DNA from 2 places in the Paenibacillus sp. J53TS2 genome. Region 2 is predicted to be linked to the other one. Evidence: predicted binding sites of a transcription regulator. Region 2 holds the regulator's gene; the other holds the start of a gene.

Region 1 (16,536 bases), 190 kb from region 2:
GAGGAATCCCATTCTCCAGTGTGTAGTGCGTTCCTTCAATCCCGAAGTACGATAGCAACCGGCCTTCCTCGCTGTTGACATAATCAATGTACCGTAAGGCCGCATCGGGATCTTTGATGTTCGCGCTTAAGAAAAGGACCGGGAAACCGGAACGGCCGGGTTTTTCCACTTGCGTCCGAATTTGTCCGCTCTTATTCTTCATGGGTCCCAGCAGCTCATATTGCATATCCGGATTCGTCTTATACAGCGTTTTGGATAAATCAGGCAACATCGGTTGAGCTCCGAATACGGCGAGCTTGCCCGTAGTCAGCTTCTCGTTTGCGGTTGTGCTCGTATTGCTGAAAGCTTCGAGATCAAACAAACCTTCCGTTAATAACTTCCTCATATATAGCAGTCTATCTTCATGATCCTTGGTTTGCGTCCAGTGGATCAGCTTTCCGTCAACCTCACGGTAGTCCGAAATGTTGTAATCCGTCCAACCCGCAAGGAATTGGCCATAATCCCATCCATTCCACATCGTTCCGGCAGGGATCACCGGCTTTCCGGCAATATCCTTGAACCCGCCGTCTCTGATCTTGATCAATAAATCATAAAGTTCCTCTTGCGTATCAATATCTTCCGCTTTCACATTTAACGCCTTGAGAATATCTCCCCGAGCAAAAAGGCCGTAATTCCAGTTATGAATGCTCTCTGGGGTTCCGTCCGGGGTTTCCGTAGGGATGAGATAGGTTTTCCCTTCAAAATCCGGGCTGTTGAGATCGAACTCGTTGAAATCCTTCGCTATCCCGGTGGTCACAAGTCGTTTCACATTCGGGTACTTATCCAGATAAGGAGTGAGATCCAGAAGTTGCCCTTCCATCGCGGCCTTCTTGATGACTTGCCCTTCTCCCCCTGTGGTCGACCAGAAGGGGGCGTTCACAATATCCGGAACCGTACCGGAGGCAAAGATGGTATTCAGCTTTTCGACCTCGCTTGTCGTGATGGACTCCAGTTTTAAGGTCACTCCGGTTTTATCCCGGATTTGACTAGCTACGGGGTTATTCTCCTGATCCTGCGGGAAACCGGCTCCGCCCCCGTTCCAAGCACTAAGGAAAGTTAAGGTGACCGGCTTTATTTCCTCCGTGCCCGATTCCTTCACAGTACCTGGCTCACTCGGACCCGTGTTCCCCGTTCCCGCTTCCTCCTTCCCGCCTGATCCCGTACAAGCCGTCAAGGTTGCAAATAGAAGCAAAGCGATCAGCGGAATGCCAAGGACACCCCTCAACTTGTTCTTTCTCATACTACACTCCCCTCTCATTGAACATTTTTATATAAAAGGCTTGGCCTCTTATATCACCTACTCTTTAAGGGAACCTACCAATACGCCTTTCACAAAATACTTCTGCAGAAACGGATACACGCAAATGATCGGTGTCGTAATGATAATGACGAAAGTCATCCTCAACGCTTCCGGAGTGACGCCGCGCAGCTCCATCTGAGATTCGGTCATATTTTGAATCGCAGATCCGCTATTTCCCGACGATGACGTCATCGATTGGAAAGACGCTTCACTGATCATTTTGTTCAGGAACGTCGCTGCAGGCTGTAATTTCTCGTTCTGGATAAAAAATTGTCCGGTGAACCAGTCATTCCACACGCCCACCCCGACAAACAAGGCTATAGTAGCAAGTACCGGCATCGAAAGAGGCAAAACGATTCGGGCGAACACCGATAACTCGCTGGCCCCGTCGATTCGGGCTGATTCCGATAAGGCTTCAGGAATCCCATCGAAGAAGGTTTTCATGATAATCGCATTAAAGAAGCTATACAGGGAGGGCAGAACCAGTACCCAAAACGTGTTCAGAATGTGTAACTGCCGGAACAGGATAAAGGTCGGGATCAGTCCCCCGCTGAACAAGGTGGTAAAGAAAAAGAAGAACACGATAACTTTTCTTCCCGGCAAGCCTTTCCGCGAAAGCGCATAGGCTAACAAAGCCGTCAAAAATACAGATCCGATCGTGACCACCAGGGTTCGAGTAACCGAAACGTAAAACGAATTTAAGATAAGCGGGTTGGTAAACGCCTTTGCATAGTTCTCTAAGGTGAACACTCTAGGAAAAAAATAGATTCCGCCCTTCATCGCATCGTAGCCGTCATTGAATGAAAGGGCTAAGAAATAAATAAAGGGATATAACGCCGTGGCGCAAAAGATTAACAACACCGAATAATTAAGCAGCATATATATTCGATCCGCCGGCGTCAGCCTTTTCGCACCCATGCACACACCTCCTTATGCTCCTCGAAGCCCCTTACCATAGCGATACCTCGCTCACACGTCTTGAAATATGATTGACAGCCACAATAAGCAGTAACGAGATCGCGGATTTAAATAAGCCGATTGCCGTGGAATAAGCGAGTTGCCCTTGTTGGAGTCCTGTTTTCAACACATACGTGTCCAATATCTCGGAAACGCCTAAGGTAGCTGGAGTTTGCATCAGCCAAATTTGGTCAAAGCCCGCGTTCAGGATTCCGCTGAGGGAAAAGATCAGCAGGATCGCGATCGTCGGCGTTAGGCAAGGCAGCGTAATTTTGAATAATTTACTCCATCTTCCCGCCCCGTCGATTTCTGCAGCTTCATACAAGTGCGGGTCGATATTCGTTAACGCGGCTAAATAGATGATGGAGCCCCATCCTACCCCTTTCCAAACGTCGGAAATGAGAACCAAAGGATAGAATAACTCCGGCTTCCCCATAAAAAAGATCGGATCCAAACCCATTTGATAGCGAATGTCATTGATCAGCCCTACGTTCGGAGACAGAATTTTTTGGAGTAAAGTCACGACGACAACCCACGAAACGAAGTGCGGCAAATAGGAAATCGTTTGAAACACTCTTTTGATTTTTTCGTGCATAACGGCATTTAACATCAAAGCCAAGATCAATGGAGCTGGAAATCCAAATACAAGTTTCAGGGCACTAATGGACAACGTATTGCGGAGGACTTCGTAGAAACTGGAATCGTGTAAGAACTGTTCGAAATACTTAAAGCCTGCCCACGGACTCCCCAATATGCCCAGGTTGTATTTGAAATCTTTGAACGCTATCAAAATGCCGTACATCGGATAGTAAGCAAAAACCAGAAACCAGATGATAGCGGGAAGCAAAAACAAATAGATATGCCTGAAATACCATACTTTCCTTAATCTATTGGGTACCATGCTCCGATCACCTCCTAGATCATCATCAGGTCGATTCTATAGAACTGCCAATCCATAAACCGGTAGCCTAGTGTTCCCACCCCTCTCTTGCAAGCGGTTTCATTTAGTTGATTATAAATATTCGATATAAACAAATATATTCAATATACTATAGGAAAAATTCCATCATTCTTTGTAAGACGAAACCTAACACGCGAATTATTACGGAAATTTGGTACTAAAGACCCTCCAACAACGGAAAACTATAATGTGTATATTTAATATGTACACTAAGAGTCTAACGAGGCACAAAAGAGGAGCCTAAGCATTGTTTGCTTAGGCTCCTCTTCATATCTTCTCTATGATGGATCATAAAAGGTGCAAAAAGAATGGGTAGAAATCCTTGTTTTCATTCCGATTCTATTCTGTAGCATGAGTTTTGGCTCTTAGAAACTGCAAACTCCTACTGCAAACAATTTCCCAATGTATGCATGCCATTCATGATTATACAGCCGGTATTTTACCAAAATGCATACATTGCATAAACCTGCATAAAAAGAGCCAGGAAAATGGGTCTGTCAAGATTTTTGTGTAAACTCATGATAAGGAAATCCCCCGAGGGGGATTTTGCGGCTTAACGCAAATGATTACCCACCCGTTCCGGAAAAAAGACGGAGAGCTGAAGCAGCATCTGGCCCCAGTTCTGGACTCGGCCTGTCCATTTGCGGGTAACATCCATCGTGGCCAGGTACAACATTTTCAACAGCGCTTCATCTCTCGTGTGCTGTCCCATGTGTTCTCCCAACCTTTCTGCTTAGGAGTTTACACAATTTATTTTACAGACTCCGGGAAACGTTAGCTCAATAAAATAGCGACAGTCAATTTTCTAGTCCTTGGCTGTCGCTGTTTCTTTTTCAAATTTAGTCTAAAACATATCCAGCTTTCAATCTTCAACTTTAGAAAACTGATATTTAAAGAATTCCTTATATGTCATTGGTTTTCGGCCAATCAGACGTTCAAGATCCCCGGATGTCTCCGAAAATTCTCCAGTGTTGACTCCTCGCACCCAGCCTAATAAAAAATCAGTCATGAAAACAGGCAAGCCATTTGTTACCATAGAGTCTATATATTCTTTTTCGCTAACTGCCTCATAAGGGATATTCATCCCACTAATCTCCGAGAGGGCTTCAGCGATGTCTGTAAAAGAGCTTCCCTCGCTGCCACCTAGAGTGTACGTCTTATTTTCGTGCCCGTGTTGGGTGAGAACGGCTACGTTAGCTGCCGCCAGATCATCCAGAGATGCAGCGGCAACTTTGCCGGAACCCTCTGGTACTCGCACGCCGGCTTTAAGCGCATCTCCGAAATACATATGCAAGGTTTCAAGGTACGGTGGATTCCGCAGAATGGTATAGTCTAGTCCGGATGCTCTAAGCGTTTGTTCAGCAAATAAGTCTGACATCGTTACTTCGGGCAAAATAAGATTTGAATTTTCTTTTCGAATGATCGACGTGTAGATCACTTGTTTAACACCAGCCTGCTTTGCAGCTGCGATGACATTGAAATGTTGCGTATTGCGGTCGGTAAATGCTTGCGCGGAGATAAGCATCACTTTGTCAACACCATTAAAAGCCCGCAGAAGGGAGTTATAATCAAAATAGTCGCCCTGATGGGCCTCCACACCTTCTTTAACAAACCTTTCGATTTTTACGGATTGCGGATCACGTACCAATACAGCAACCTGATTTGCCGGAACCTTTTTAAGAAGAAGGTTTAGCGTCCTGCTGCCAAGATTACCCGTTGCTCCAGTAATAAGTATTTTACCCATATTAGTAACTCCTTTGAACTTTTATTGATAAACCAGTTGCAGTATAGAATAACGTTATCGTACAGTTAATTGATCCAGCAGATTTAAATTCAATCCGGCGAGAGGTCCTCCTATTTGCTGCAGCAGACCGCCCTGGCTCAAGGATCCAAGATCAATACAGGCAAAGCCAATCTTCTCCCAAATTTCTTTCAAGACTTGTTTTATCTGGATGTCGTCACCGGACATGAACAGGACGGTCTTCGGCTTCTCTTCCGTGTAGTCCTTAATCCATTCCATCGGAACATTGTTAAAAGCTTTAATTACATGAGCACCCGGAGCATATTGGGCTACGATTTCACTTGAATTCTTTTCTGACCATTCACCAAGTAGAGGGTCTGCATTTTCAAAACGGTTGGTAGCATCAATAAGAACGCGGCCTGTCCAGTCAGGAACCATTGACAAAGCAGCAGGCATTTGCGCCCACGTCACGCACAATATTACAAAATCCTGCTCCGCTGCTTCTGACGGTGTTCCGGATTTTGCACCAGCACCGAGCGAGCTTATCAGATCCGAGAGCGTTTCGGGACCACGACTATTACTGAGAATAACTTCATGACCGTGAAGCAATAAATGTTTCGCCAGCGTTTGAGCAACTGTTCCAGCACCTATAAAGCCAAATTTCATAACCCACCTCCAAAAACTTATCGACCTACATACGACTACTTTTATTAATTCTTAGATCTTCTTCATGGCGACAAGTCTTATTATGTTCCATCTATAACTTTTAAAATAGTACGTACTTTTAGGTTATATAGTAACTAAAAGGTGATAATTGTGATGAAATGCAGAATAAATGGGTCAATGAAATTACTCTATTCTACATTTAATCTCCGATACTCATCCTTGCTCAAGTTCTTCTCTGCATAATTTTGGCCCCAATCACAAAGAGCTCGCAAACTGGGTTCAAGTGACATACCCATTTCTGATATTGAATATTCCACTTTTGGTGGTACCTGATTGTACATTTTTCTTATAATCAAATTAGCACTCTCCAACTCCCGCAACGACTGGACTAACATTTTCTGAGATATTGTGGGTATGAGCCTTTTTAATTCACCGGTTCGTTTAGGACCCTTTATTAAATAATACAGAATAAGAGGCCTCCACTTCCCGCCAATGACATCTAAAGTGATTTCCAGATCACAATAAAAAGTTTTCAATTAAACAACACTGCCCTTCATTAAATTTCCATAAATATATTACATGATAACCCTATTACTTGTTGATCTAACGGGAAACGATAGTTGAACATAAAGGGTTTCACATATTAGTCATGACTAATATGTGAAACCCTCTTTTACTAGGCTTGATCGTAAAAAATGATTAATCATAACCACCCGTCCAACAGGTGGTTTGCTTTTGGGGTATAACCCCTGTTGCCAAACTGCATCTAAAGACGCTAGCCTGACAATTAAATTGTTCAGGCTCAGTGTAATTTGTCACCTTGACTTACCAGTTAAACTGGTTTACTTCTTTTTGCCACCGTTTCTGCTGAAGGATCTTCATACTCTTTCACGCTCAGTTATCAATGGCTTGGTATGACCCCTCCGCCCAAAATTTTCGCTTCAAGCTGGCTTGCTTGTTGGTCAAACCCTAGTTCCCTCCACCCGCATAGCGGGTGGTTTTTTGTTTCGCACGCTTCGCGAGCTCAACTGGCTAAAGCCTAAATAAAGGTGAAGACAAAGTTGTCTTCACCCAGATGATTTACTTTCGCTTTTCTATTTACTACTACTTACTCTCTCTCCTTGTGTTGACTAGTTCATTATCAATTCTTACGAGCACTTACTATATCCGCAGTTGCTGCAAGTCTTGCAGCCTTCGATGTTGATCAGCGAGGCCGAGCCGCAGGACGGGCAGAGGTCACGGGAGGTGGCCGGCGCGCTGCCATGGCTGTGTCCGCCGTGCGAGCCGTCCGCGGTACCATGATCTTGCGCGGCTTCCTCGTGATGCGCGATCGTTGCTGCCACCGGCGCCGGGTCGTGGTCGCCGTACGGGCCGTTTTGCACGTGCGTCTCTAGCGCTTTAGCAACCGCGTCCGCGATCGATTCCACGCGGTTTGGACCAAAGCCGATAGCGCCTGTGCCGCCGATCCCTTTGAGATGCTTGATCAGCAACTCAACCTTCTCGCCGTGGTCGCCGTAACGCAGGAACAGCGAGCAGACGCGGCCAAGCGCTTCCGCCATCGCAAACACGTCGGAACCGGCTTTCCCTACGTTCAGGAAGATTTCACCCGGAATACCGTTCAAATCGTTGATCGTGATATATGCCATGCCAAACGGCGTGTTGATCTTATAAGTAGCGCCATGGAGCACTTGCGGGCGTCTCTTGTACTGTTCCGCCGTTTTCGGGCTGCTGGCTTGAACCGGAGCGCTTGCCGGCTGTTCCGTTACGGCTACCGTTGCTGGTGGAGCCGCTTCTTCTTGTTTCTCTTCCTTCTTCTCCGTTTGCAGGACTTGTACGTCACGGCTACCGTCGCGGTAGATCGTTACGCCTTTGCAGCCAAGGTCGAAGGCCAGTTCATACAAACGTTCCGTTTCTTCCACGGTAAAGTCGGATGGGCAGTTTGCCGTTTTGGAGATGGAGCTGTCGACCCAACGCTGGATCGCGGCTTGCACGCGGATATGATCCTCCGCCGACAAATTCATCGCGGTCACGAAGTAATCCGGCAGCTCTTCCCCTGGATGTGCGTCCAACCACTCTTGCGCGATCGGTACGAACTGCTCGTCGAATCCAAGACGACTTTGACGGTAATATTTGAAGGCGAAATATGGTTCGATCCCGGTCGAGGTTCCAACCATCGTCCCTGTGCTGCCGGTTGGCGCCTGAGTGATGATCGTGACGTTGCGGACCCCTTTGGTGCGAACCGCTTCGCCAACTTCCGGATACACTTCCGTCATCACTTTCATAAATCCGCTTTGCAAATATTTGTCCGCTTCGAAAGCCGGGAAGGAACCTTTCTCTTCCGCGATATCTGCGGAGGCCAGGTAAGCTTCCTTGGCGATAAAGCCATATAATTTATCGAGGAATTCCAGCGATTCCGGGCTGCCGTAACGGATGTTCAACTTGATCATCAGCTCGGCCAGGCCCATCGTCCCGAGGCCAACGCGACGCTCTTTCTTCTGGTTCTTCTCGTTTTCTTCAAAATGATAAGGCGTTTTGTTGATGACGTTGTCCAGGAAACGGACCGAATAGCGCGTCGTTGTGGCGAGTTCGTCCCAAGCGACATCGTGTTTCTCTTCGTCGTAGAACTTGGACAAGTTCATCGCCGACAGGTTGCAGACGCCCCAACCCGGCAAACCTTGCTCCCCGCACGGATTCGTACAAATGATCGGGTTAAAATACCAGCTGTTGGACATTTGGTTGTAATATTCCATAAACACAACGCCCGGTTCGGCGGATTTCCAAGCCGACTCGATGATCGTGTGCCAGATCTCACGCGCTTTGACAGTGCGATAGTGGATCACTCTGCGGCCGTCCGCTTTCCACTTCTCGAGATCGCCGTCCCACACTTCGTTGTAGTCCTCGTAAGTCGTATCCGGGAACACCAATTCCCAATCGAGGTCTTTCTTCACCGCTTCCATAAAGCTGTTGCTCACGCAAACCGACAGGTTCGCGTTCGTAACCTGGCCCATCGTCTGCTTGACGGTGATAAAGTCCATGACGTCCGGATGCCAGTCGTTGATCATCAGCATCAGCGCGCCGCGACGGCTGCCGCCCTGCTCGATCAAGCCGGTGGTGTAGCTGAACAAACCTCCCCAAGATACGGCGCCACTCGAAGAGCCGTTTACGCCTTTAACAACCGCACGGCGCGGACGCAAGGAACTGAGGTTAATCCCCACGCCGCCGCCGCGTGCCATGATCTCGGTCATTTCGGACAAGGTCTCCATGATGCCGCCGCGGCTGTCTTTTGGCGATGGGATCACGTAACAGTTAAACAAGGTCAACTCGTCACTGGCGCCGGCACCTGCGGCAATCCGGCCGCCCGGTACCAGCTTCCAATCGTCCAGGATATAGCGGAACTTCTCTTCCCATTGCTTCTGCAGCTCCGGCGTTTCCTCTACGGAAGCCATCGCTTTAGCAAGGCGGTCCCACATTTCTTCAGGGGTTTTCTCGATATTGAGGGTCAGCTTCTCCACGTCGGACTCGACCAACTCGCCCCGGCGTGTCTTCACCGTAACCTTACGACCCTTACGTGCAACGACTTCGCCAACTTCCTTTGTTGGGAATTTGGGATCATCCTTCGTCAGAACGAGGACGACGTCGCCGACTTTGGCGTGACTAGGGTCCGCATCTTTCCAGGCGTACCGGTCCAAGAAGATTTTTTCACTTAGCCCCTCAAGGCGCTGTTTTGGCACAGTTTTCAAAGAAAACACCCTCCTATAAGTTTGGATCAAAGATTCGTAAATATATCGGTCATTCGCGCCGGATCTTGAAGTCGAAAACGGGCGAAAAAACGAAAAAAGCGTTGTTTCAAGCCGATATTCGCCTGCCTGAAAGCCGCTACGCACACCCTATAAACCGTATTATCATATGTATGAATCACAATATATTGTGTGCGAATACCATTATACTATACAATATCTCGTTGTCACAGCAGGACAGCTTGAAATTTTAGGCTTTTTTCCGAATGCTGCTGGCCCAAACACTCGTTTGCTCCGGTTCTCTCAATTTTTCGGTCTTGAATCTATGAAACCGCCATGTAACCATTTCCAACCCAAGCTATAAAACGGAAGAACTGCCTCTGGAGGCTTCATCATGCGATTATCCCTTTCGTTAAGGGAGCAAGGTCGAGGTCGAACGGTTCATCTAAATCGCTTTGATCTGAGCAAACGGGATCATCATGTAAAACGGTCAACCCAAGCAATATCAATAGCTGATGCTCCGTTTCGCTCCCGCTCCCCTCTCAAAAGTTATGAACTCCTTCTTTTTCGTCCATACTACACCTACGTCTGCAAGAAGCACGCGGTATGGACTGATTCGGATCCTTTCGTAGCCGCAATAGAGCTAGTCAAATACGCATCAAAAGGGAGGTTTTACATCATGAATCCTCATCCCCCCGGCCCTTCCCCCAATTCGGTCGTCCCGCCGGAATGGAATCTGCAGATCCCCGTAGACTTCGACCGAAGTTGGTTCAGCGACTTGGAATCGAGACATCAAAAGGGCGGCCCATGGGACGATTGGAAGCTGTTTAACCTTGCCCTTGAGGCCGAAACTGCTTCGCTTGTCACGAGCTTTGAAGAAATGCAATGTTTGAAGCATCTGCAGGGCGTCACCCCTCTACCGCACCAAACCGAAACGGCTCGAAAGGTCCTGTTCGAAATGCGCGGGCGTGCGATCCTCGCCGACGAGGTGGGTCTTGGGAAGACGATCGAAGCCGGTTTGATTTTAAAGGAATACATCGTGCGCGGATTAGTGAAGAAGGTATTGATTCTGGTGCCTGCATCCCTGGTGTTGCAGTGGGTTCGGGAACTGAATCAGAAGTTCGGCATACCGGCCGTAGCGCAGAAGAAAGAGCATTCCTGGCACAACGACGTCGTTGTCGCCTCCATGGACACGGCCAAACGCGACCCGCATAAGAATATTTTACTCAATAACGAATACGATCTGGTCATCGTTGATGAAGCCCACAAACTGAAGAACAAGAAAACGACCAATTATCAGTTCATGCTGCAGCTGCGAAAAAAATATTGCCTTCTCCTGACCGCCACTCCGGTGCAAAACGATCTAGGCGAGCTGTTCAACCTGATCACGCTGCTTAAGCCGGGGCAACTGGGCGGGCAAAGCGAATTTGCCGCCAATTTCGTCGTCGACAAACGACAGCCGAAGAACGAGAATCAGCTCAAGGATGAGTTGGCCAAGGTGATGATCCGCAACCGGCGCGGTGACGGCGAGCTGGAATTCACGAAGCGAATCGTCCGCAACATTGACGTAGAGCTGTCCGAGGAAGAGAAGAACCTGTACAACGGGGTTACTTCCTTCATTAAAGACCAATATAACGCCGCTGGCGGCGACCTCAACAGCATGCTGTCCCTGGTCACCCTGCAACGCGAGGTATGCAGCAGCCGGGATGCGGTATTCGTCACATTGGTTAATTTATCTAAGAAGCTTGCCCCTGATTCCCCGATCCGCGATCGGATTTGGGATCTTGTCGACCTGATCCGTCAGATCAAAGCGAATAGCAAAGCGGAGAAAGCGATGGAGCTGATCCGTGAAATGAATGACAAGGTGATCGTGTTCACCGAGTATCGGGCTACGCAGGAGTATCTGCTGAAGTACTTCCGTGACCGCGGAATGACCGCGGTTCCGTACCGGGGTGGGATGAACCGAGGCAAAAAAGATTGGATGATGGACCTGTTCCGCGGCCGGGCCCAGGTGATGATCGCGACCGAAGCGGGCGGCGAAGGTATCAACCTGCAATTTTGCCATCAGATGATCAACTTCGACCTGCCCTGGAACCCGATGCGAGTGGAGCAGCGGATCGGCCGGGTGCACCGGCTGGGTCAAACCAACGACGTCAATATTTACAATCTGTCTACCAAAGGCACGATCGAGGAGCATATCCTTCACCTGCTGCACGAGAAGATCAATATGTTCGAGTTGGTCATAGGCCATCTTGACGTGATTTTGGAGCGGTTCGAAAAACAACATTCACTGGAAAAAAGCATTTACCAAATCATCCTCGAATCCGGCAGTGAAGAGGAGATAGCCAGCCGCGTCGATTCGCTGGGACGCGAATTCCACACCATAAAATCCGAGCTGGATGCAGAAGCCGAAGGAACCGAAAGCGAAGGCGGCCTGCAGCAGCTGTTGGGAGGTTGATCTGCGGTTATGTCCATGACCTCTGAACAGATACGCGAGTATGTTCTGACCTATCTGGAAGCAACCGAATGTCAGTTCCTTGAGAAATCGCCACATCACGTCACCGTGAAACTCTCTCCTCGCGCGGACCGGGACTTAACGAACCGTCCCTATTACTGGGGGTTCATCGAACGGACCGGAGCGGAGCCGGAAACGATGTCGTTTTCGTTTGTTTTTGATCCGGAGGCTCACCGGGCGGCCGAAGAAGCGAAGGCCTCCCGGGAACAAACGGGACCCGGGCAGCAGATGGAAGCCGCACAGGAGGACACGCTGCTCGGCCGCTACTTTGGCGCGGTCCGCCCGCTCCCGGTACTCGGTCCGGGAAGGATTCAACGCGAGGAGCTCACATTTGGCAGCCCGCGGCTGAAACAGATTTTTGAAGCAGCGCGTAAAGGCGGCCGTTATGTGTATTTGTTCGAGGAGCCGGGGCAACGTCAACGGATGGCCTTGCTGCCCGCCGCCTATGAGCCTTGGCTGGGCGTCTGCTTCAAGGTGGAATTCTGCTGCGATATGAAACGCGAGGAGCTGCATTATTACGGAGTTTCCCTGCTGACGGGCGCCGTCGATGAGTCGTTTCAGACCCGAATTGCGGCGAAACAACTGGTTCCGCGCTTGCCCGAAAACGTCCATATCGAACCAACCAAGCTGTCGTTAGATGCCGGACGCACCGTGCTTGAGCAGCGGCTTGCCGATCAGATTGCCGCTTATGACGACCGCTGGGCCCAGGAGGCCCGCGAACGGTTGAACGACGAGTTAGCATTGATCGACGCTTATTACAAGGATCTCGTGAAAGATCCCGAACCCGAGCGGGCTCAAGGCGCCAGCGAGCAATACGAAGCGAGACGAGATGAAATCCGCTGGCAGTATGAGCCGAGAATTGTCGTATCCGCCTTGGGCTGCGGCATCTTTCATCTGCGTTCGCCGCGGTGACGAGAAATCAGACTGATCTCGCTAAAAGACCGCAAAAATAGAAGCCGTTTGCCGCAAAGCAAAGCGACAGGTTGCAACATCCTTTTTGGGGCGGCTTCGGTACAATGGACAAGCAATCGAAACCAGGCCTGATGAGGCCTGACGAATGGCTAGGGAGGCGATACCATGCCGGAAGCACGCAAACCTCAAAAGAAATTAACCACCACTTGCAAAATTCTCTTATGCGCAAGCATCTTATATAGCGCATCAGGCGCCGGTCTACCGCTGGCGGACGGCTTGGGCACGGCGGGGGCCGCCGGCGAGCGAACCGGGCAGGCCGCGTTGGCGACGCTCGGGACGGCGGCGGATGCACCCGCGCCTGAGGCGCTGCGGCGCTTCGCCGCCGAGGCCGTCGGCCAGCTGGCCCAGGCCGAGCCGTTTACGGCCTGGGCCGGCGCCGACACCGCCATTGAGCCGCTGGGGCCGGGCACGCACAGCTGGCTCGTCACGGTGGCGGCCGCCGGCAGCGGCCAAGGCGGCGCAGCCGAGGTACCGCCGGGCGCTTCAGCCCCGCGCGGCTACCTCATTATCTCCGCGACCGAGAGCGGAGATTACAAGCTGGTCGAATACGGAATGGGCACCTATTCCGTATTCGACCCGGCGCTGCTCGAGGCCGCGCTCCGGCAGAGCAGCCTCGGCGCAGCCGCTGCGGGACGGGTGACCGCCGTCCCGCTCTACGCCGGCCCGGCATTGGCCGCGTGGAAGGTTCGCCTGCCGGATGGCGGCGAACCCCAATACGTCAATGCCGCCGACGGCGAATGGCTGCCCGAAACGACGGGCAGCTGGGACAAGCAGGCGGGCGGCTACGCGCCGCCGCGGCTGGCTGCGAGCAGCCGCGCGCCGTTATCGACCGCCCCTATCGTCTACACGTCATCCCGCTTCGATCCCTACGACAACCTGTTATGGATGACGGCTAAACCGCTGGCGATGAAGTCCGATGCCTTCATCGGCAAGCTGAAAACCAGTCGGAAGCTTGTCTATGCCGCTTCCGGTCCTGAACGCACTTATTCCTTTCCTCTTCCGGTCTACGGATATCAAACCTGGACGAACAACAGCCCTTTGGCAGAGCCATCCGCTGAAGCCGAAGCCGAGGCCGTTTACGTCGTTACCGGCACCGACACCGCGATCCGGTTGATCGCGCTGGACGCTTTGATAGCTAGCGGGAAATTCGTCACGTTCTAGCTGCGAGAGTACTTCGAAGAGCACTGCCGTTAGCTGACAGTGCTCTTTTGGCTCTTACACACGGACCCTCATACGATCCCTATGATCCCGCCACCGAACCCGCACTTCCCTCTGCGGATGCCTGGGCCGTCAGCCGTGACGGTCTGCTGAGCAACTGGTGCAGGCTGTCCAGATTCGTCAGCACTGTGCCGGCGATAATCGTTCCTCCACCCAGCACCGCATACCATCCTGCCGTTTCTCCGTAGAACAACACGCCGATCGTCATCGCGATGAGTGGCGAGACGTACAACCAAGTCGACGGAAACACCGGATTGGTCTTAGCCACCAGCCAATAAAACAAGCTGTGCCCCACCATCGAACCTACCACGGTCAGATAGAACAGCGAGCCTAACGCGGACGGCTGCAGTAAAACCTCGGCCGACACCCTTTCGGTGAAAGCCGACAGGATAAAAAGCAGCAAGCCTCCGTATATCATTTGCGCGGCGTTTAGCGCGATTGGCGACTCCTCCGCATAGCTTTGGGTCACTCGTTTGGTGTACAGGGCGCCGATTGAATACAGCACTTCCCCGATCAAAATCGCCGCGCAGCCGATCGCCCAGCGGGGGCCGGCCTGCACCGAAATCATGTTGGGAAGCACGAGCAGCATCACGCCAACCAAGCCGATGAGGATGCCTAGGACGGCGCGTCTTGTCGTTTTTTGCCGCAGGACGATCATCTGAAGCAACACAATCATCAACGGCCCAGTAGCCGATAACACCGCAGCGACACCGGAGGTCACGTATTGCTCCGCCCAGTACAGAAATGAAAACGTCCCGAAGGTCAACAACGCCCCTGTCACCAGCATCTCCTTGCGCAGCAGCAAGGACCATGCGGCCTTTTTTCGCCAAACCATCCACAGGAACAGGATCGACCCGGCGGCAAAGAAACGGAGACCCGCCGAGAAAAACGGAGGCGCCGCATGGTCTACTCCGATTTTTATCGCTAAAAAAGTCGTGCCGAACACGAGACACACGATCAAATAGTTGACCACAATCATCGAGATCTTCCCCTTTCGCCTATTGAACTGTATCATACAGTAAAGAAGACAGAACAGATGGGTCATCGCAGAACAGATGCTTGGGCTTTTCGCATAAAATGGATTCGTGGTGCAAGGGGGGAAGAGGATGAACGTAAGACCCAAGCCGCCGGCAGAGTCCGGCAAGATTCTCTATACGCAAGTTTATGATTATATTTGGGACCGAATCCGTCGGGGAGACTGGAAAGCGCATGACAAACTGCCCTCCGTGCGTGCGTTGGCCGGGGAACTTCAGCTCCACCGGTTAACCGTCTTCCGGGCCTATGGGCTGTTAAAGGAACAAGGAATCGTTTACGTCAAAGAGAAGTCTGGTTATTACGTTTCCGAAGAACAACCACATGCAGATCCTGCCGCACCCAAAGGCGAAGAAGCAGCATTCTTCGTTCCAACCGCCGCTGGAGTCAGCGAGAAGGCGCTCTCCGGGCCCCGGCACGGGGGCGGACGAATGCAAAACACCTTAAGCGAGATCCACCGCATCCCGGCCGACTATTCGTTCTCCCAGGCGCTCATCGATCCGAACCTGCTGCCGAACCTGTTCCTTTCAGACCACGTGAAGCAGGTATTCGACCGCTATCCCAAGCTGCTTGGCACTTACTCCTCTGTCCAAGGAGACGAGGAGCTGCGGGAGCTCCTCAGTGCAGATTTGCAGCGGAAAAATAAGCTTCAGGTCTCCCCCGACGAACTGCTGATCACGACCGGCGGCCAGCAAGCGATCGACCTGCTGGCTGGCGTTTATCTTCGTCCCATGGACCATGTCCTGGTGGAACGCCCAACCTACAGCTCGGCGCTTGACTGCTTCCGTCAGAGGGGCGCTCGTCTCTTACCCGTGGAGATTCGCAGGGACGGGTATGACCTGGACGTTGTCGAAGCTTACCTGAAACGCCATAAACCCCGGATGTTTTATATGAACCCGACCTTTCACAATCCGACGGGATACACGGTGCCGGCCGTCCAACGCAAGCAACTGGTTGAACTGGCGGAGCGCTACGGTTGCTTGATCGTCGAGGATGACGCAGTTCATGACGTTTACTTCGACGCACCGCCTCCCCCGCCGCTCTATTCCTACGATACGGAAGGCTGGGTCGTCTACCTGCGCAGCTTCAGCAAGTACTTGGCGCCTGGTCTGCGCATCTGCGCCGTTGCCGCGCGAGCAGCCGCGATGGTTCCGCTGCTGACCGCCAAGTCGCTGGCCGACAACGGGACGCCGCTCGTCAACCAGAAGCTGTTCCAGCACTGCTTCGAGTCGGTACGGCTGCAGCTGCACCTGGAGAAGCTTCGTACGGCGCTACAAATTCGCCGGGACGTGATGGAGCAAGCGCTCGCTTCAGGTACAGGCTGGCAGTGGTTCCGTCCGCAAGGCGGCTTGAATCTGTGGGTCCACCTCCCTGACGGGCTAAACGCCAACCGGCTCC
Region 2 (16,536 bases):
CGGTCGTTTCGGATAATAAGGAGGCTGCAGCAAGATGATTCAAAGAAAGGAATTTGATCAGAACCTGGAGGATTTGCGGCAACTGCTGAGACAAATGGGCGAGCATGTCGAGCACGCTTTGGCGGAGGCTATCAGCGCCCTGCAGGCTTTGGACTCGGCCAAAGCGAAAGAGATCGTGAAGCGCGATGCGGAGTTGAACCGAATGGAAGAGCAGGTCATGGAGATCGGCTCGCGTCTGATCGTGACCCAGCAGCCGGTGGCCAAGGATCTGCGCCGGATCATCGTAGCGTTTAAAATTTCCAGCGATTTAGAGCGGATGGGCGACTTGGCCATCGATATTGCCAAGGTCACTACGCGGCTGGAAGGTCAGACACTTATCAAGCCGTTGATCGATATTCCGAAAATGTCCGAGCTTGTTATTCTGATGCTGCGGGAATCGCTGCAATCGTATTTGGACGAGAATACCGATTTGGCCTATAAAATGGCGAAGGATGATGATGAAGTCGATCACTTGTACAGCCAAATGATCCATGAGCTGTATGCGTTTATGATCTCTAATCCGGAATCTCTCCAGCAAGCGATGTTGCTGACGCTGGTGGGTCGGTATATCGAACGAATCGCCGATCATGCGACAAATATTGGCGAAAGCGCCGTTTACCTGGTGACCGGCCATCGTCCGGACCTAAACGAATAATTCCTGCTCCCCCGCGGTCAACCGGCCGCCGCTCGCGAAATTGTGCGAGCGGCGGCCGGTTTTTCTTTTCCAAGGCGAGCTTTGGTGTTATCGGGAAGGCCCCTGTGTTATCATAAGAAAAGGTAGAAAACTGTGGACGAGGTGTCGTATGGAAAAATTGATACTTATAGATGGGAACAGCATTATTTACCGGGCATTTTTTGCCATGCCGCCGCTCACGAATTCCAGCGGCTTGCATACGAATGCCGTTTACGGTTTTACGAACATGCTGCTGCGGTTGATCCAAGAAGAGCGCCCCACGCATATGCTGGTGGCCTTTGATGCGGGGAAAGTGACCTTCCGCCACGAAGGCTACCAGGAGTACAAAGGCGGACGCGACAAAACCCCGTCTGAGCTGTCCGAGCAGTTTCCATTGATGCGCGAGCTCCTGGAGAGCTTCGGCATCGCCTGGTTCGAATTGGCCGGGTACGAAGCCGATGATATTATCGGCACCTTGAGCAAACGGGCCGAGGAAGCCGGTCAAGAAGTACTCGTTGTGACCGGAGATAAGGATATGCTGCAAGTCGTCAGCGATCGGGTTAAAGTGGCATTAACGCGCAAAGGTGTCAGTGAGGTCGAACCTTATGATCCGCAGCAAATCGAGGAGAGATACGGGCTTAAGCCGCTGCAAATCATCGATCTGAAAGGGCTGATGGGCGATACCTCCGACAATATCCCGGGGGTGCCGGGGATTGGGGAGAAGACAGCCCTGAAATTGCTGCACCAGTTCGGTTCTGTGGAGGAAGTACTGGCCCATACCGATGAATTGAAAGGGAAAATGAAGGAAAATTTGGTGAACCACGCAGAGGATGCCCGCATGAGCAAACAGCTGGCCACCATTTTCCGCGAGGTTCCGGTTGAACGCTCTTGGGAGGAGATGAAGTTTGACGGCATCCAGGAGGGATCGGCCGTTCCGATGCTGCGCAAGCTGGAGTTTAAGTCGCTGCTCGAGCGGATGTCCTTTGCCGGTGGAGGGAATTCAGAGGGAGCGGCTCCCGCGGAGATGGTTGAGATTGAGGTCACCGCGGTTAACCTGGAGAACCTGTCCGAGCTGAACGCCGATCTGGCGAACATCGAAGGGATCATTGTGGAATCCTACGGGGACAATCCGCATCAAGCTACAATGATGGGCATGGTGTTGTCCACCGCCAGCCGCCATTATTTCCTGCCGTTTGACGTGTTACAAGAGGGGGCGGCAGCGGAAGTGCGCGCCTGGTTGGCGGATGAGCACGTGCCAAAGCGGGGTTACGATCTGCACCGGGCGGACTTGGTGCTGTTCTGGCAAGGTGTCGCGTTTGCCGGAGCCGAACATGACGTGCAACTGGCCGCCTATTTGCTTGATCCGACGGAAAGCGACCAGACGATCAGCGGCCTGGCGGCGAAATACCAGTTGCCGGCGGTGCCCGGCGACGATGAGGTATACGGCAAAGGCGCCAAATTTAAGGTGCCGGAGCCGGACGCGTTAAGCCGTCATCTGGCTCGCAAGTCGGACGCCCTGCTGCGCATTCTGCCGCTACAGCGGCAGGAGCTCGAGAAATATGAAATGGAGCGGCTGTTCTACGAACTGGAAATGCCGTTATCCCGGATTTTGGCCGACATGGAGAAGCAAGGCATCGCCGTCAATAAGGAGGCCTTGAAAGAGCTCGGCGTGGAATTTGAAGCCCAGATCAATAAATTGGTAACGCGAATTTATGAAATCGCCGGCCTGGAATTCAATATCAATTCAACAAAGCAATTAGGAGAAATCCTATTTGATAAGCTGGGGTTGCCGGTGATCAAGAAAACCAAAACCGGTTACTCGACGGATGCGGAAGTGTTGGAGAAGCTGGCACCTTACCATGAAATCGTGCAGTTTATTCTGGAATACCGCCAACTGGCTAAGCTTCAATCGACTTACGTCGAGGGCCTGCTGAAGGAAATCTCGCCGAAAAGAGGTAAGGTGCATACGTATTTCCGGCAGACGATCGCCGCAACCGGACGCCTGAGCAGCCAATATCCAAACTTGCAGAACATCCCGATCCGCCTCGAGGAGGGCCGCAAAATCCGCAAAGTTTTTGTTCCTTCAGAGGAAGGTTGGTTTATTCTGGCGGCGGATTACTCGCAAATTGAGCTTCGTGTATTAGCGCATATTTCCGGTGATCCGGGGCTCCAGGAAGCGTTCCTGCACGATATGGATATCCACACCAAGACGGCAATGGATGTGTTTGGCGTTGGACCGGACCAGGTTGACGCCAATATGCGCCGTTCGGCCAAAGCCGTCAATTTCGGGATTGTCTACGGGATCAGCGACTATGGCTTGTCCCAGAACCTGAACATTACGCGGAAGGAAGCCGCCCGGTTCATCGATCAATATTTCGACGCCTTCCAAGGCGTCCGACGTTATATGGACGACATCGTGAAGGAAGCGAAGCGCGACGGTTACGTCAAAACGCTGTTGGAGCGCCGCCGTTATCTGCCAGAGATCAACGCGTCGAACTTCAACCTGCGCTCCTTCGCTGAGCGTACGGCCATGAACACACCGATTCAAGGCTCCGCGGCGGACATCATCAAACTGGCAATGGTGCGGATGGACGAGGAACTGCACAAGCACGGGCTCAAGAGCCGTATGCTGCTTCAGGTCCATGACGAATTGGTATTCGAGGTACCGCCGGAAGAGTTGGAGATCATGAGCAAGCTCGTGCCGGAGACGATGGGGAAAGCGTTAGAGCTCTCCGTGCCGCTTAAGGCCGAAGTGTCCAGCGGATTAAATTGGTACGAAGCGAAGTAGGTTCTTGGGATTACAACTTAGAATGAGGTGAGAGGATATGCCGGAATTGCCGGAGGTCGAGACGGTCCGACGGACCTTGACCCAATTGATCGTCGGGAAAACGATCCAAAGCGTCCACGTCTCCTTGCCGCGAATCATCCAACGGCCGGATGATATCCAGCGGTTTGAAGTCGAGCTCGCCGGACATACGATATTAGAGATTGGCCGCCGCGGGAAATTTCTGCGCATCATCATGGATGGGCTGGTACTCGTCTCCCATTTGCGGATGGAAGGGCGATACGGCGTTTATCAGACCGGCGATGAGGTGGAGAAGCATACGCATGTGATTTTCCGGTTTACAGATGGATCCGAACTCCGTTACAAGGACGTGCGCCAGTTCGGTACCATGCATTTGTTCTTGCCCGGAGAGGAATTTGCGGAGAAGCCTTTGGCCAAACTGGGGTTGGAGCCTTTGGAGGCCTCTTTTACGGCAAAGGCTTTTCAAGAGGTGATATCCAGGCGGTCTACCAAGATCAAGCCTGCGCTGCTAAACCAGGAATACATTGTGGGTCTGGGGAATATCTATGTGGATGAAGCCCTGTTCCGGGCGGGAATCCACCCGGAACATCCGGCGGACAAGCTAACCAAGCGGCAGATGGAGCGACTTCACACCGCTATCATAGATACGCTGACAGAAGCGGTGGAAGCTGGAGGATCCTCCATCAAATCCTATGTCAATGGACAGGGAGAGATGGGAATGTTCCAACATTCCTTGCGGATGTACGGCCGACAAGGGGAGCCTTGCCTAAATTGCGGACAGCAGGTGGTGAAGACCGTTGTAGGGGGACGGGGAACGCATTATTGCCCGAAATGTCAGCCTGCATACCGGACAAGTCATAAGACGCGAGGCGCTAAACAAACGATAGATGAAATTTAGGTCGAAGCTCCAAGTCAAAACAGTGAGGTGTATTGGGAATGAACATCGGACTCACCGGAGGCATCGCCACCGGGAAAAGCACGGTTTCCCGCATGCTAGCCAACCTTGGCGCCGCTGTGCTTGATGCGGATTTGATCGCCAGGGAGATTATGGAGCCGGGCCATCCGGTGCTGGCGGCCGTCCGCGAACGCTTTGGACAAGGGGTGCTTCACCCCGATGGAACGCTCAACCGCAAAAAGCTCGGCGAAATCGTCTTCTCTCATCCGGAGGAGCGTAAGGCGTTGGAGGCGTTGACGCATCCCGCCATCCGTTCCGAAATGAAGCGGCGTCTGGACGAGCTGGAACAAGAGGATCCGCACAGACTGGTGGTGGCGGATATCCCTTTGCTTTACGAATCGGGTCTCGATCCGTTATATGAAGAAATTATGGTCGTATACGTGCCCCGGGAGCTTCAAATGTCTCGATTAATCCAGAGGGACGGGTTATCTCGGGAAGCGGCCGAACAGCGTTTAAGCGCCCAGATGGACATCGAAGTAAAGAAGGAGAGGGCGGATATTTTGATTGATAACAGCGGTGGACTAGACGAGACAAAGCGGCAGATTGACGTCTTTTGGCGGGATAAGGGGCTAAAATGAGGTGGCTTCGCAAAAAGAGGGTTCTGCTTCTCCTGTTTATTGGCTTCACGGGCCTCATCTTTTTAAATTCCACCTGGCTTTCGTTATTTTATCCGATTTATTATAAAGAAGAAATTCGTCTACATGCCAAAAACAACGGTCTCGATCCGTTTATCGTTGCGGCGATTATCAAGGTGGAGACCAATTACAAATCGGGGGCGGAGTCCCGAAAAGGTGCGCTTGGAATTATGCAGATTATGCCGGATACGGCGGAGTGGGTCATCTCCAAAGCGAAGCTGCCCGATACGACGTTAGAGGACATCCGCAACGAGACCGAAACGAATATCCGGATCGGCACGTGGTACCTGGGGTCGTTATCCGAGCAATTCGAAGGCAACTCGATCGCTATGATCGCCGCCTATAACGCCGGGCCGACGAATGTAAAGAACTGGCTGAAGAGCGGACGATGGGATGGCCGGCTGGAGACGGCACAGAATATTCCGTTTGGCGAAACTAGGCATTACGTTCAGCGGGTCTCGCATTATTACAAGCAGTATGTGAAGATTTACGACGAGTTTTAGGTGGATTATTGCGAAAATATAAAGAAAGCATTGACCGGCTAATCGCCTGTCAATGCTTCCTTGGTGATCGGATTATTTGAATTGACCTGCCAGCTGTTGTTCAGCCAAGGTCACCAAACGTTTCGTAATGAAACCACCGATCGAACCGTTTTCGTAAGAGGTCAGGTTACCAGCATATCCGTCTTGTGGGAAAGAGATGCCAAGTTCCTGAGCAATTTCATATTTCATTTGATCCAAAGCTCCGGAAGCTTGTCTAACCACCAGGTCGTTCGAAGAGTTATTATTTTGGGCCATGATTGTTCACCTCCTTGTGGTTGGTAACAGTATTATGTGCCGGACTATCAACTTCAATCCGATGAATCTAAAGTAATTTATTGCCATTAAGTAAAAAAGGCCGTCATTACGGCATTTAGAGGGGAGGTGTTCTAGCTTGAAATGTCCGTATTGCGATTATTTAGGGACGAAAGTGCTGGATTCAAGGCCGGCTAACGAGAACCGCTCGATCCGTCGTCGCCGCGAGTGCGAGAAATGCAGTCGTCGGTTTACAACGTTTGAAATGGTGGAGGAAATGCCGCTGATCGTGATTAAGAAGGATGGAAGTCGCGAGGAATTTAGTCGGGAGAAAATGCTGAGAGGCTTGATCCGAGCCTGCGAGAAACGCCCGGTTTCCGTTGAGCAGCTGGAATCGATCGTCTCCGAGGTGGAACGTTCCCTGCGCCATTCGGCCAACGCAGAGGTTGAAAGCCGGGGGATTGGCGAATTAGTCATGGAGCAGTTATATCCGGTGGACGAGGTGGCCTATGTCCGGTTCGCTTCGGTTTACCGTCAATTTAAAGATATCAATATGTTTATGAAAGAACTGAAGGGCCTGCTCTCCAAAAATACGGGGGTCACGGAATAGTTTCTTTTACTAAAGCACTCTTCGCTGCTAAGCGCGAGAGTGTTTTTTTTATATTTTGCACAGAATAATCAGAACTAGATGAGGTATGTCTCATCATTTTACACAAAGTTTACAAAACGAAAACACAGGATTGATCTTCGCTTTCTATAATCAAATTGTAAAACACATAAGGGGGATACCTAAGACAATGAAAAAGAGTATGCTATTGGTTTTGACATTGGTGTTGAGCTTGACGCTGGCGGCATGTGGTCAAAACAACAACGCGGCACAAAACAACACGGCTGGAACGAACGGCGGCACTACGGATGAAGCATCCGCGAACAACGGCGGCAACGCAGCAACGTCGGAACTTTCCGGGTCGATCCTGGCGGTAGGTTCCTCGGCATTGCAACCTTTGGTAGACCAAGTATCGAAAAAATTCATGGATCAAAATCCTAAAGTTTCTATACAAGTTCAAGGTGGAGGCAGCGGCACGGGTCTGACGCAGGTCTCCGGAGGACAGGCGGACATCGGGAACTCCGACGTTTTCGCGGAAGAGAAGCTGGAAGCTGCTCAAGCCGGCGAACTGGTTGACCATCAAGTTGCAGTCGTGGCGATGGCTGCCGTCGTGAATCCGGATATCACCATCGACAATTTGACAAAAGACCAACTGGTACAAATTTTCACGGGTAAAGTCACGAACTGGAAAGACCTTGGCGGTCCCGATCAAGTGATTCAAATCGTCAACCGTCCTTCGAGCTCCGGGACTCGCGCAACGTTCGAGAAATATGCTTTGGGCACAAAAACGGAAGACCTGCAAGGTTCGATCCAAGAGGATTCCTCCGGTACGGTTAAGAAGCTTGTCGGCGAAACGCCGGGGGCGATTGGTTACCTTGCCTTGTCCTACCTTGACGATTCCGTCAAAGTTGTGAAATACGAAGGCGTTGAAGCTACAGAAGAGAACGTAGCAAACGGAACTTATCCGGTATGGGCCTATGAGCACATGTACACCAAAGGCGAGCCAAACGAAGTTGTTAAAGCGTTCCTGGACTTCATGGTTTCCCCTGACGTACAAGGCGACAACGGCGACGTTGTAGAGCTTGGTTATATTCCGGCAAGCAAAATGCAAGTTCAACGCGATGTGGATGGCAAGATCACACAGAAGTAACCAATAGGACTCGATAACATCATATCGGCGCGGCAAGAGGCGGACTGTTCTGCCTCTTTCTGTGCTGTTATTAAAGGGAGAGGTTTCATGGCTCAGTCCGGCGGAAGAAAAAAAATACAACCGCATATCGTCGAGGAATGGACCGGCAAAATTTACGCTTCGTTTTGTATCGTATTGCTGGTCGTCACCATCTTCTCGATGGTTTATTACGTAGCAACCAAGGGGTTAAGCACCTTTTTTCAAGACGGGATCGCATTTCGCGAAATATTCGGCAGTACGAACTGGAAACCGGATGGGGAACCTCCGGTATTCGGTGCCCTTCCGTTTATTTTGGGCTCATTCGGCACCTCGATTTTGGCGGCGTTGATCGCGGCCCCGCTCGGCATTTGCGCAGCTTTATTTATGGTCGAAATTATGCCAAAGTTCGGGAAGAAATATCTGCAGCCGGTCATCGAATTGCTGGCTGGGATCCCTTCCGTTGTATATGGTTTTGTGGGGCTCAGCGTCATCGTGCCTTTCTACCGGGATATTTTCCCGGGACAAGGTCTTGGTATCTTGGCCGGAGCGACCGTGTTGTCGATTATGATCTTGCCAACGATAACTTCGATTGCCACCGATGCGCTAGCTGCTCTGCCTCCCGGTTTGAAAGAAGGTTCTTACGCACTCGGCGCAACGCGCTGGCAAACCTTGTATCGGACCGTCTTGCCGACAACCATGCCGGCTTTATTAACTGGGGTCGTATTGGGCATGGCCCGGGCTTTCGGGGAAGCCCTGGCGGTACAGATGGTCATCGGGAATGCGCCGCATATTCCGCGTTCTCTCTTTGAATCCACCTCCACCTTGACCAGCGTGATTACACTGAGTATGGGGAATACGGTGATGGGATCGACGCAAAACAATGTCCTTTGGACGCTGGCGCTGATCTTGATGCTAATGACGTTCATATTCGTCTTTATCGTCCGGTGGCTGGAAAGGAGAGCAAAACGATGAGCGCAAAAACTGTAGACAAAATCGCAACGGCCGTCATTGTCGCTTTGGCCGGATTGATCGTTCTCATTATGGCGGGTTTACTCGGCTTTATTTTAGTTCGGGGGTTGGGGCATATCAGCTTCGACTTTCTTACGTCACCGCCCGAAACGATTAAGGAAGGCGGCGGGATCGGCCCGCAATTATTCAACTCTTTATTCCTTCTGGTCTTAACGATGATCATCACCGTACCGCTAGGTATCGGGGCAGGGATCTATATGAGCGAATATGCCAAACCGGGGAAAATCACCGATTTTATCCGTTTGATCGTGGAAGTGTTATCCTCTTTTCCGTCGATCGTCGTTGGTTTGTTCGGTCTGCTCGTACTCGTAAATGTATTCGGATTTGGGTTTTCCCTGTTCTCGGGTGCATTGGCTTTAACGATTTTCAATCTGCCGCTGATGGTGCGGATCACGGAGCAGGGATTAGCCAGCGTGCCGCAGGCTCAGAAGGAAGCCAGTTTGGCGTTGGGCTTGTCCAAATGGAAAACGATCCAATCGGTCATGCTCCCGATCGCTACGCCGATTATCCTGACCGGGACCATCCTGGCTGCAGGTCGCGTGTTTGGTGAAGCTGCGGCGCTGCTGTTCACCGCCGGCATGAGCAGTCCGCGGCTTGACTTTAGCAACTGGAATCCGCTTAGTCCGACGTCACCGCTAAATCCGTTCCGTCCGGCGGAAACGCTGGCCGTTCATATCTGGAAGATCAATTCCGAAGGTTTGGCACCGGACGCACCCGAAATCGCCGCCGGCGCTTCGGCCGTACTGATATTGACCGTGCTGGCATTTAACTTGCTGGCCCGCTGGCTCGGACGCGTGATGCTCAAGAAATTTACGGCGACGAAATAGGAGGACGAAGCCAAGTGCCTAATATCGAATTATCAACGAAAGACTTAAGTGTTTTTTACGGAGAGAAGCAAGCCGTTAAGAATATATCGCTTGATTTTGCCTCCCGGCAAGTTACCGCATTGATCGGTCCTTCCGGCTGCGGTAAATCCACCTTTCTGCGCAGCTTAAACCGGATGAATGACCTCATCAGCGGAGCAAAGATCACGGGAGAAATCTGGATCGGGGAAGACAATATCAATGCTCCGAAGACGGATGTCGTGCTGCTGCGGCAAAAGATCGGCATGGTCTGGCAGCGTCCGAACCCGTTCCATAAGTCCATTTATGAAAATATCGCTTTTGGGCCGCGTTACCACGGGATCCGGAATAAGAAGAAGCTGGATCAAATCGTCGAGGAATCGCTTATCAAAGCGGCGCTATGGAACGAGACGAAAGATCGACTGCATACCTCCGCCTTAGCTTTATCCGGCGGCCAACAGCAGCGCCTCTGCATTGCCCGTTCGATAGCGGTTAGTCCGAGCATCATCCTGATGGATGAACCGGCTTCAGCCCTGGATCCGGTGTCCAGTGCCAAAATCGAAGAATTGATTGCTGATCTGAAGAAGGATTATTGCATCATCATCGTGACGCACAACATGCAACAAGCGGCTCGAGTGTCAGAGAAGACGGCTTTCTTCCTGATGGGGGAACTGGTCGAGTATGACGATACGAGCAAGATCTTCACCAATCCGTCCGAGAAACGGACGGACGATTATATTTCCGGTCGGTTCGGTTAAGCCCGGCTGCTGGATTCACCAAACAAACAGGTCAACCGGGGACTCCCTTTCCGGTCTGGCCTTCTTCTCGTTTTCGGGGACAATACCGGACCCGGGGCGGGGGTTCGCCCCGTCCGGGGTCCCTTTTAGATTGGAAAATCTCCGTATATACTGATAACATGGAAGAAAGGACACAAGTGGCGTTGGCAGCGCCTGGAATGACTAAAGGAGATTAGATCATGAACGTGCTGGATTGGATAGAAAGGATGTTTGAGCAATACGGCTATTTTGTCCTGCTGCTCGGACTTCCCATCGATTTTATCGCGCTGCCGCTACCGCCGGGTCAAACGACATTGACCTATACCGGATATTTGGCTTATAAGGGCCTCCTTGATTTTCTGCCGGCTGTGCTGGCCGGATACGCAGGGGCGGTGATCGGAGTGACCATCACCTATTGGATCGGACACCGGGTTGGCGCGCCGCTGATCGAACGGTACGGAAAGTGGATTCTGGTAAAACCTTCGCATTTGGACAAAACAAGACGAGTCTATGAGAAATATGGCAACAAGATGCTGTTGATCAGTTTCTTCGTGCCTGGTGTTAGACAGTTTTTCGGTTATTTCGTCGGTATTATCCGCATCCCATTTCGAACCTTCGCTTTGTATGCTTACACCGGGGCAGCTCTTTGGGTCGTTACTTTTGTGAGCATTGGATTTGTGTTTGGCGAACAGTGGCAGGTCGCCATCGACCTGGTTGAGAAATATTTGAAGTATTTTTTTATGGGGTTGGGGGCGCTGCTCGTGCTGCTCGTGTATATGAAGTGGCGTCGATGGAGGCTGAAGATAGCCAAACTATCCCGGTAATACCCAAAAGGCGCAGGATGTTGATCCTGCGCCCTTGTTATTTCTTTCGACTTTTTTTATTTTCGGGTTTGCTTCGGAGCAGCATGAATTCGTCAATCAGCGTTTCCTCGGTATCGCTGCTGGATGTGCCGCTGCCGTTCCCTGCTTTTTCTTCCTTCAGCTTTAACAGGGAGAGCAAATCGAAAAAATCCCCGAGCACGGTGAACCCGGCTCCGATAATCGCCAGGTCATCCGAGGAGATATCATTGTCTTGGAGTCTTTGGTACTGACGTCTTTTTTTTCCTCCCAAGAACACCACCTGCTTTTAAGATTGACTTGTTTCATCATATGCAATGAGCAAAAGTCGTGATTAGGCGGCTGCAATGGACCGGATCTGAAGCTCAGGTTATTTAGACAATCTGGCATGATAAACCCATTTTTGCTGAACTCCGCGAATGTCCCGATCGTTCGCAAGCAGGTCGTAATATGATGTTCTATATTTAAAAAGGAGGGAAAAATCAATGTCGGGATATGAAAATGGCGTAGGCAACGTAGGTTACGGTGGTTTCTGGACTTCTACGGGTACAATCCTGGTTCTGTTCATCCTGTTGGTCATCGTTTCCAGAGCGCTTATCGTATAATTGAGGCGTACACCTCCACAAGGGCCCTGCTGCAGCGGGGCCTTTGTTTTTTTTATAACACTGACCGTAACTGTCAGTGTTTCCTCGCTATACTCAAGTCAAAACTATATTTTGCGGGAGGAAACAAGATGTTTGCCAAAATCGAAGAGTTTATTGAAGCCTGGACGGAGGAGAGTAAATTGACGGAACGCATCATGGAAGCGCTAACCGATGCATCATTATCCCAGCCGATTGTGGAAGGACGCAGAACTTTAGGGCAGATTGCTTGGCACTTGGTTGGATCGATCCATTACATGACCCATTGCGGTTTGAATTTCGCTGGCCCGGCTGGCGGTGAGCATGTTCCTGCATCAGCGGCAGAGATTGCGGAGGAGTACCATCGCATCAGCGAGGCGCTCATCGAGGCGGTCCGATCTGAGTGGACGGACGAACAGCTGCTGGCAACGACGGAAATCGCGGGCGAACCGTGGCCGAACGGAGCCTCACTCCGGTTTACACTCATGCATCAAGCGCACCATCGGGGACAAATGACCGTATTGATACGTCAGGCCGGGCTTCGTCTACCCGATGTCTACGGACCGAATTACGAGTCCTGGATCGAACAAGGAATGGAGCCGCTGGCCTAAAGCGGTCAGGGCGGTTAAAATAGAAGCAACATTTCACCGGAAAGGGTGATGCGCATGTCCAAAGCGGATCATATGTTGTCGATTCTATGGCTCCTTCGGTCTGGCCGGAAGATGACCGCCCGTCAGCTGGCCGACGAGCTGGAGGTTCATATCCGTACTGTGTACCGATGCATCGACTCGCTCTGTGCCAGCGGCGTGCCAATTGTGGCCGATGCCGGGCCGGGCGGCGGTTACCGGATTCTCGGCCGATTTGCGGAATCGCCGCTGATGTTTGACGCGGAGGAGCAGAAGGCGCTGGTGCATGCTTCGATTTTTGCCCGGGAAGCCGGATATCCGTTTAGTGAGGCGTTAATCCGCGCGGTGGACAAGCTGAAGCTGTACACGAACGAAGAACAGCTGGAGCAAATCGAACGCCACGGTCGCGGCATGTCGGTGATCTATCCGCCGGTGGATGAAAGGGAGCAGTCCTTCCTGCAAACTCTGGAACTGGCGTCGGCTGAAGGCTGTTCGCTGGAGATGGCGTACCGGGGAGGTAAAGATGAGGCCGCCGTCGACCGTGTGTTCGATCCTTACGGCATCGTACACTGGAAGGGGAGCTGGTATACTGTCGGCTACTGTCGGTTGCGGCAGCGGCTTCGCAGTTTTCGGGTCGACCGGATCAAACGATTGGAACGTAGCGAGGAGCGGTTCGAACGGCCGTCCCATTTTTCCGCCAAAGCGTTCTTGTTAGGGAATTTGTTGCCGGAGTCGTTGGAGGATGCCTCCTTACTCACGGTGAGAATCCAAGGCCACGAACGAGCCTTAAACGAGCTGCAGCGTCACTGGCTGTTTGGTCACACCTTAGTTCAACGAAACGAAGAGGAGGCGGTTTTCCGGATGGAAAGCGCCTCCTTGCTCACCTATGTGCCTTATTACTTGCTACCGTATGGGAAAGCTCTAACGATCATGGAGCCTGACGTCTTGATCAAACGCATGGCGGAAGTCAGCCAGACGATGGCTGAACATTATCAACAGATGCAGGTGCGTAGCACAGAAGGCAAGGAAGGGTAAGCAAAGGTCCGCGCATCACCCTTTCGTTCCCCCTTGCAAACCGAACCCCTTGGACATAAATCGTTGGGATAAGATGTACAGCACAATGGACGGGATTGCGTACATAATGGAGAAAGCAGCAAGATTGCCGTATTCAATCATCCCGTATTGACCAAAGAACTGGTACAGCTTTAGGGAAGCCGGGAAGTTTTCCGGATTTTGCAGCAAAATGTAAGGGACGAAGAAATTCCCCCAGCTGCCTGAGAAGGTGAAGATCGCCACCGTACAGATCCCCGGGACCATCAGTGGCGCAACAACCTTACGGATCCCCATAAACACGGAGGCCCCGTCTACCCAAGCCGCTTCCTCCATATCCAGTGGGACGGAGTCCATGAAGTTCTTCAGCATCCATATGCCGTAAGGCATGGAAGAAGCCACATAAAACAGGATCACGCCGAAGATCTGGTCATATAACTTCAGGCTAAGGAACAGCTGATAAACCGGGACCATTACCGCGGTGATCGGCAGAGAAGTCATGAACAAGATGGTCAGCATAAACGGCTTCTTGTACTTCATCTGGTACCGGGACAACGGATAGGCAGCGAGCAGCGCCAAGATGACGACAAGCACCGCCTGCCCCAGCGACATGATCAAGCCAATCAGGAATGCGCGCTGGTTCTCGCGGCTGGTGATGACCTCGATGTAATTGTCCGCCGTCACCGCCTTCGGCAGCTTCAGTGTTTGCATTGCATTGGCGTCGACGGAAGCAACCGCGACCCATAACAAAGGCAAGACGAAGCAGATCCCGATGAAGGTGAGGATCGCATAGGGCATGATTCGGTAGATGATTTTCCGTTGTTTTGCGCTCATAACGAAGTCTCCTTGCACTTGGACTATTTCAACGAGCGGGTATAGAACAAGCTGAGCACGATCCCGATTAACAGAAGCAGTAAGGAGATCGCGGTGCCGTACCCGAGTTGATAGTTCACGAAGGCTTGGTTGTACATAAAGATTGGCAGCGTGGTCGTGGATGTACCCGGCCCCCCGCCGGTCATGGCGTAGATTAACCCGAAGACGCCCAATGTCTGCAGCGTGACCAGCATCATGTTGGTGGTAAAGGTCTCCTTGATGTAGGGGATAATGATCCGAGTCAGGACCTGCCACCGTGAGGCGCCGTCAACAACCGCGGCTTCTTCCACCTCGCTTGGTACATCGTCCAACGCCGCTTGAAAGACCAGCATCGAGAAGGCCGTGCCGTGCCAAATGTTGGCGAGGATGATGGTCAGCATCGGAACGGTATACAGCCAAGTAACGGCTGGAATTCCCAGCGAGGTGATGATCGAGTTCAGCGTGCCTTCGTCACCGAAGAAGCTGTACAAGCACAATGCGCAGACGATCTCCGGGGTGACCCAACCGGCCAGGACAATCGTGCCGATGACCCGGCGGAACGTCTTATTCTTATGCTTCATAAGCAGGGCGATGAGAAAGCCCAGCACCTGCTGCCCGATGACCGCCGAGCCAAACAGAAAGACGAGCGTATTCCATATGCTGATCTTAACCGTCGGGTCTTTGAACATGTGGAGATAGTTGTCGAAACCGACGAATTTCAGTTCTCTGGCGGATTCCCCCGTTAAGGCGAGGTTCGTAAACGAGTAAAAGAAGGTCAGAAAGACCGGATAGATAAAAAATACCAGCATGATTGCAATCGAAGGGAGCATGAAATACAGCCATGCGTACGAATTTCGTTTTCTGGAGTAACCTTCCGCCGCCATGCTGCTCATTTTTGGATGACTCCGTTCTCACCTACGATGCGGGTCACGTCCTGGGCATACTTTTGGGCTGCATCCGAAGGGGAAGTACCTGTGGCAACCGACTCAACCATCGTTTGGATTTGCGTCGATACCTCCGGGTATTTGTCCTGCGCCGGGCGGAACTCGGCGTTCTGTAAGTATTCCGTAGCGATCTCGTTAAACGGCATTTTTGTGTACCCCGGATCCTTGGCGACATCGGCCCGGACGGTAATATTACCCGAAGCGGTAACCAGCTTTTGGCTGTTTTCCTTATTTAGCGCATATTTGATAAACTCCCAGGCTTCGTCTTTATGCTTGGCGTTGCTTGGAATGGACAAGGCCCAGCCTCCGGCAAGGGTGATGGAACCCGGTGCCTGGCCTTGGCTGGTTGGCATGGGGGCAAAGCCTAACACATCCTTGTATTCCGGCCAAGGGGATGCTCCGGAATCAAGATAGTTGCCCGTGATCCAGGAACCGTCGAGGGAGATGGCTAGCTTGCCCTGTGGCAAATATTCGCGGGAAGCGGTGTTGCCGGCCTGCCCGTTCAGGACTTTGGAGAGCGGAGGTCCAAGCTTCTCCTTGTTCACGGTTTCAACAAACCCTAACGCATCCAAGATCCCTTGGCTTTGAATGATCCATTTGCCGCTTGCATCGTCATACAGCCGTTCGCCCGTACCATACAAGAGCATTTCGTACGTTTGCATGGACGTGGCTTCCCCGGTCGCCTTTCCCATGTTCATCCAGATTGGAACGATGTCCGGCGCCTTCTCCTTCACTGTGCGAGCCGCATCAAGCACTTCCTCCCAGTTCTTCGGTGTCCAATCCTCGGGGAGGCCCACCTGCTTGAAGATTTGCTTGTTGTACCAAAGCCCGCGTGAGTCGGTATTATACGGTACTCCGTACACCTTGCCGTCGCTGGCGGTTACGCCCTTCTTCATCGCCTCGATGAACGAACCGTTCGTCCAGTCCTCCCAGCCCTTCAACCGTTCGTCCAGCGGTTCCAGATAGCCGGCACTGGCGTCGGAATTGAGGATAAACGTATCCTCTGTTACGATATCCGGCGCAGTATCTTTGGACTTTAAGGCCAAGGCAATCTTGGCAAAATAATCACCTTCCGATGCTTGGATCGGCGCCGGTTTGATCTCGACCTCCTTATTTGGATAATCAGCGGCAATTTCCGTTAGCCAACGATACAGCGAGCCTTTCTCTCCAGCTCCGTCATCCCGGTACGTCACGGTAATCGTTGTTTTTCCGGAACTGCCCGACTTGTCACCGGACCCGGAACACCCGGCTAGCAGTGTCCCGCCCAAGGCCGTGCACAAC

What was found. Region 2 encodes NrdR, which represses ribonucleotide reductase genes. Its sites were predicted from a motif close to AACACNATATATNGTGTT; they were not measured.
Region 1: KJS42_RS02375 (adenosylcobalamin-dependent ribonucleoside-diphosphate reductase) is a predicted target of NrdR. The motif match lies at 9,579-9,596, and genes of this name have one in related genera.

Annotation. Positions count from the first base shown of each region.
Region 1 is NZ_BOSK01000001.1:493,210-509,745, forward strand. Features, by position in the region: gene KJS42_RS02340 (extracellular solute-binding protein) at 1-1,279, opposite strand, end outside; gene KJS42_RS02345 (carbohydrate ABC transporter permease) at 1,337-2,257, opposite strand; gene KJS42_RS02350 (ABC transporter permease) at 2,289-3,197, opposite strand; partial or broken gene KJS42_RS02355 (IS256 family transposase) at 3,811-3,951, opposite strand; gene KJS42_RS02360 (SDR family oxidoreductase) at 4,120-5,001, opposite strand; gene KJS42_RS02365 (NADPH-dependent F420 reductase) at 5,056-5,664, opposite strand; gene KJS42_RS02370 (winged helix-turn-helix transcriptional regulator) at 5,853-6,200, opposite strand; gene KJS42_RS02375 (adenosylcobalamin-dependent ribonucleoside-diphosphate reductase) at 6,813-9,404, opposite strand; gene KJS42_RS02380 (DEAD/DEAH box helicase) at 10,081-11,859, shown strand; gene KJS42_RS02385 (YqhG family protein) at 11,869-12,828, shown strand; gene KJS42_RS02390 (hypothetical protein) at 12,994-14,049, shown strand; gene KJS42_RS02395 (DMT family transporter) at 14,129-15,085, opposite strand; gene KJS42_RS02400 (aminotransferase-like domain-containing protein) at 15,213-16,536, shown strand, end outside.
Region 2 is NZ_BOSK01000001.1:687,408-703,943, reverse strand. Features, by position in the region: gene pstB (phosphate ABC transporter ATP-binding protein PstB) at 1-16, shown strand, start outside; gene phoU (phosphate signaling complex protein PhoU) at 35-694, shown strand; gene polA (DNA polymerase I) at 843-3,500, shown strand; gene mutM (DNA-formamidopyrimidine glycosylase) at 3,538-4,416, shown strand; gene coaE (dephospho-CoA kinase) at 4,455-5,051, shown strand; gene KJS42_RS03320 (lytic transglycosylase domain-containing protein) at 5,048-5,611, shown strand; gene KJS42_RS03315 (alpha/beta-type small acid-soluble spore protein) at 5,684-5,905, opposite strand; gene nrdR (transcriptional regulator NrdR) at 6,042-6,512, shown strand; gene KJS42_RS03305 (phosphate ABC transporter substrate-binding protein) at 6,700-7,659, shown strand; gene pstC (phosphate ABC transporter permease subunit PstC) at 7,747-8,649, shown strand; gene pstA (phosphate ABC transporter permease PstA) at 8,646-9,533, shown strand; gene pstB (phosphate ABC transporter ATP-binding protein PstB) at 9,548-10,306, shown strand; gene KJS42_RS03285 (DedA family protein) at 10,525-11,148, shown strand; gene KJS42_RS03280 (hypothetical protein) at 11,186-11,443, opposite strand; gene KJS42_RS03275 (sporulation protein YjcZ) at 11,649-11,768, shown strand; gene KJS42_RS03270 (DinB family protein) at 11,897-12,394, shown strand; gene KJS42_RS03265 (helix-turn-helix transcriptional regulator) at 12,449-13,444, shown strand; gene KJS42_RS03260 (carbohydrate ABC transporter permease) at 13,460-14,293, opposite strand; gene KJS42_RS03255 (carbohydrate ABC transporter permease) at 14,317-15,204, opposite strand; gene KJS42_RS03250 (ABC transporter substrate-binding protein) at 15,201-16,536, opposite strand, start outside.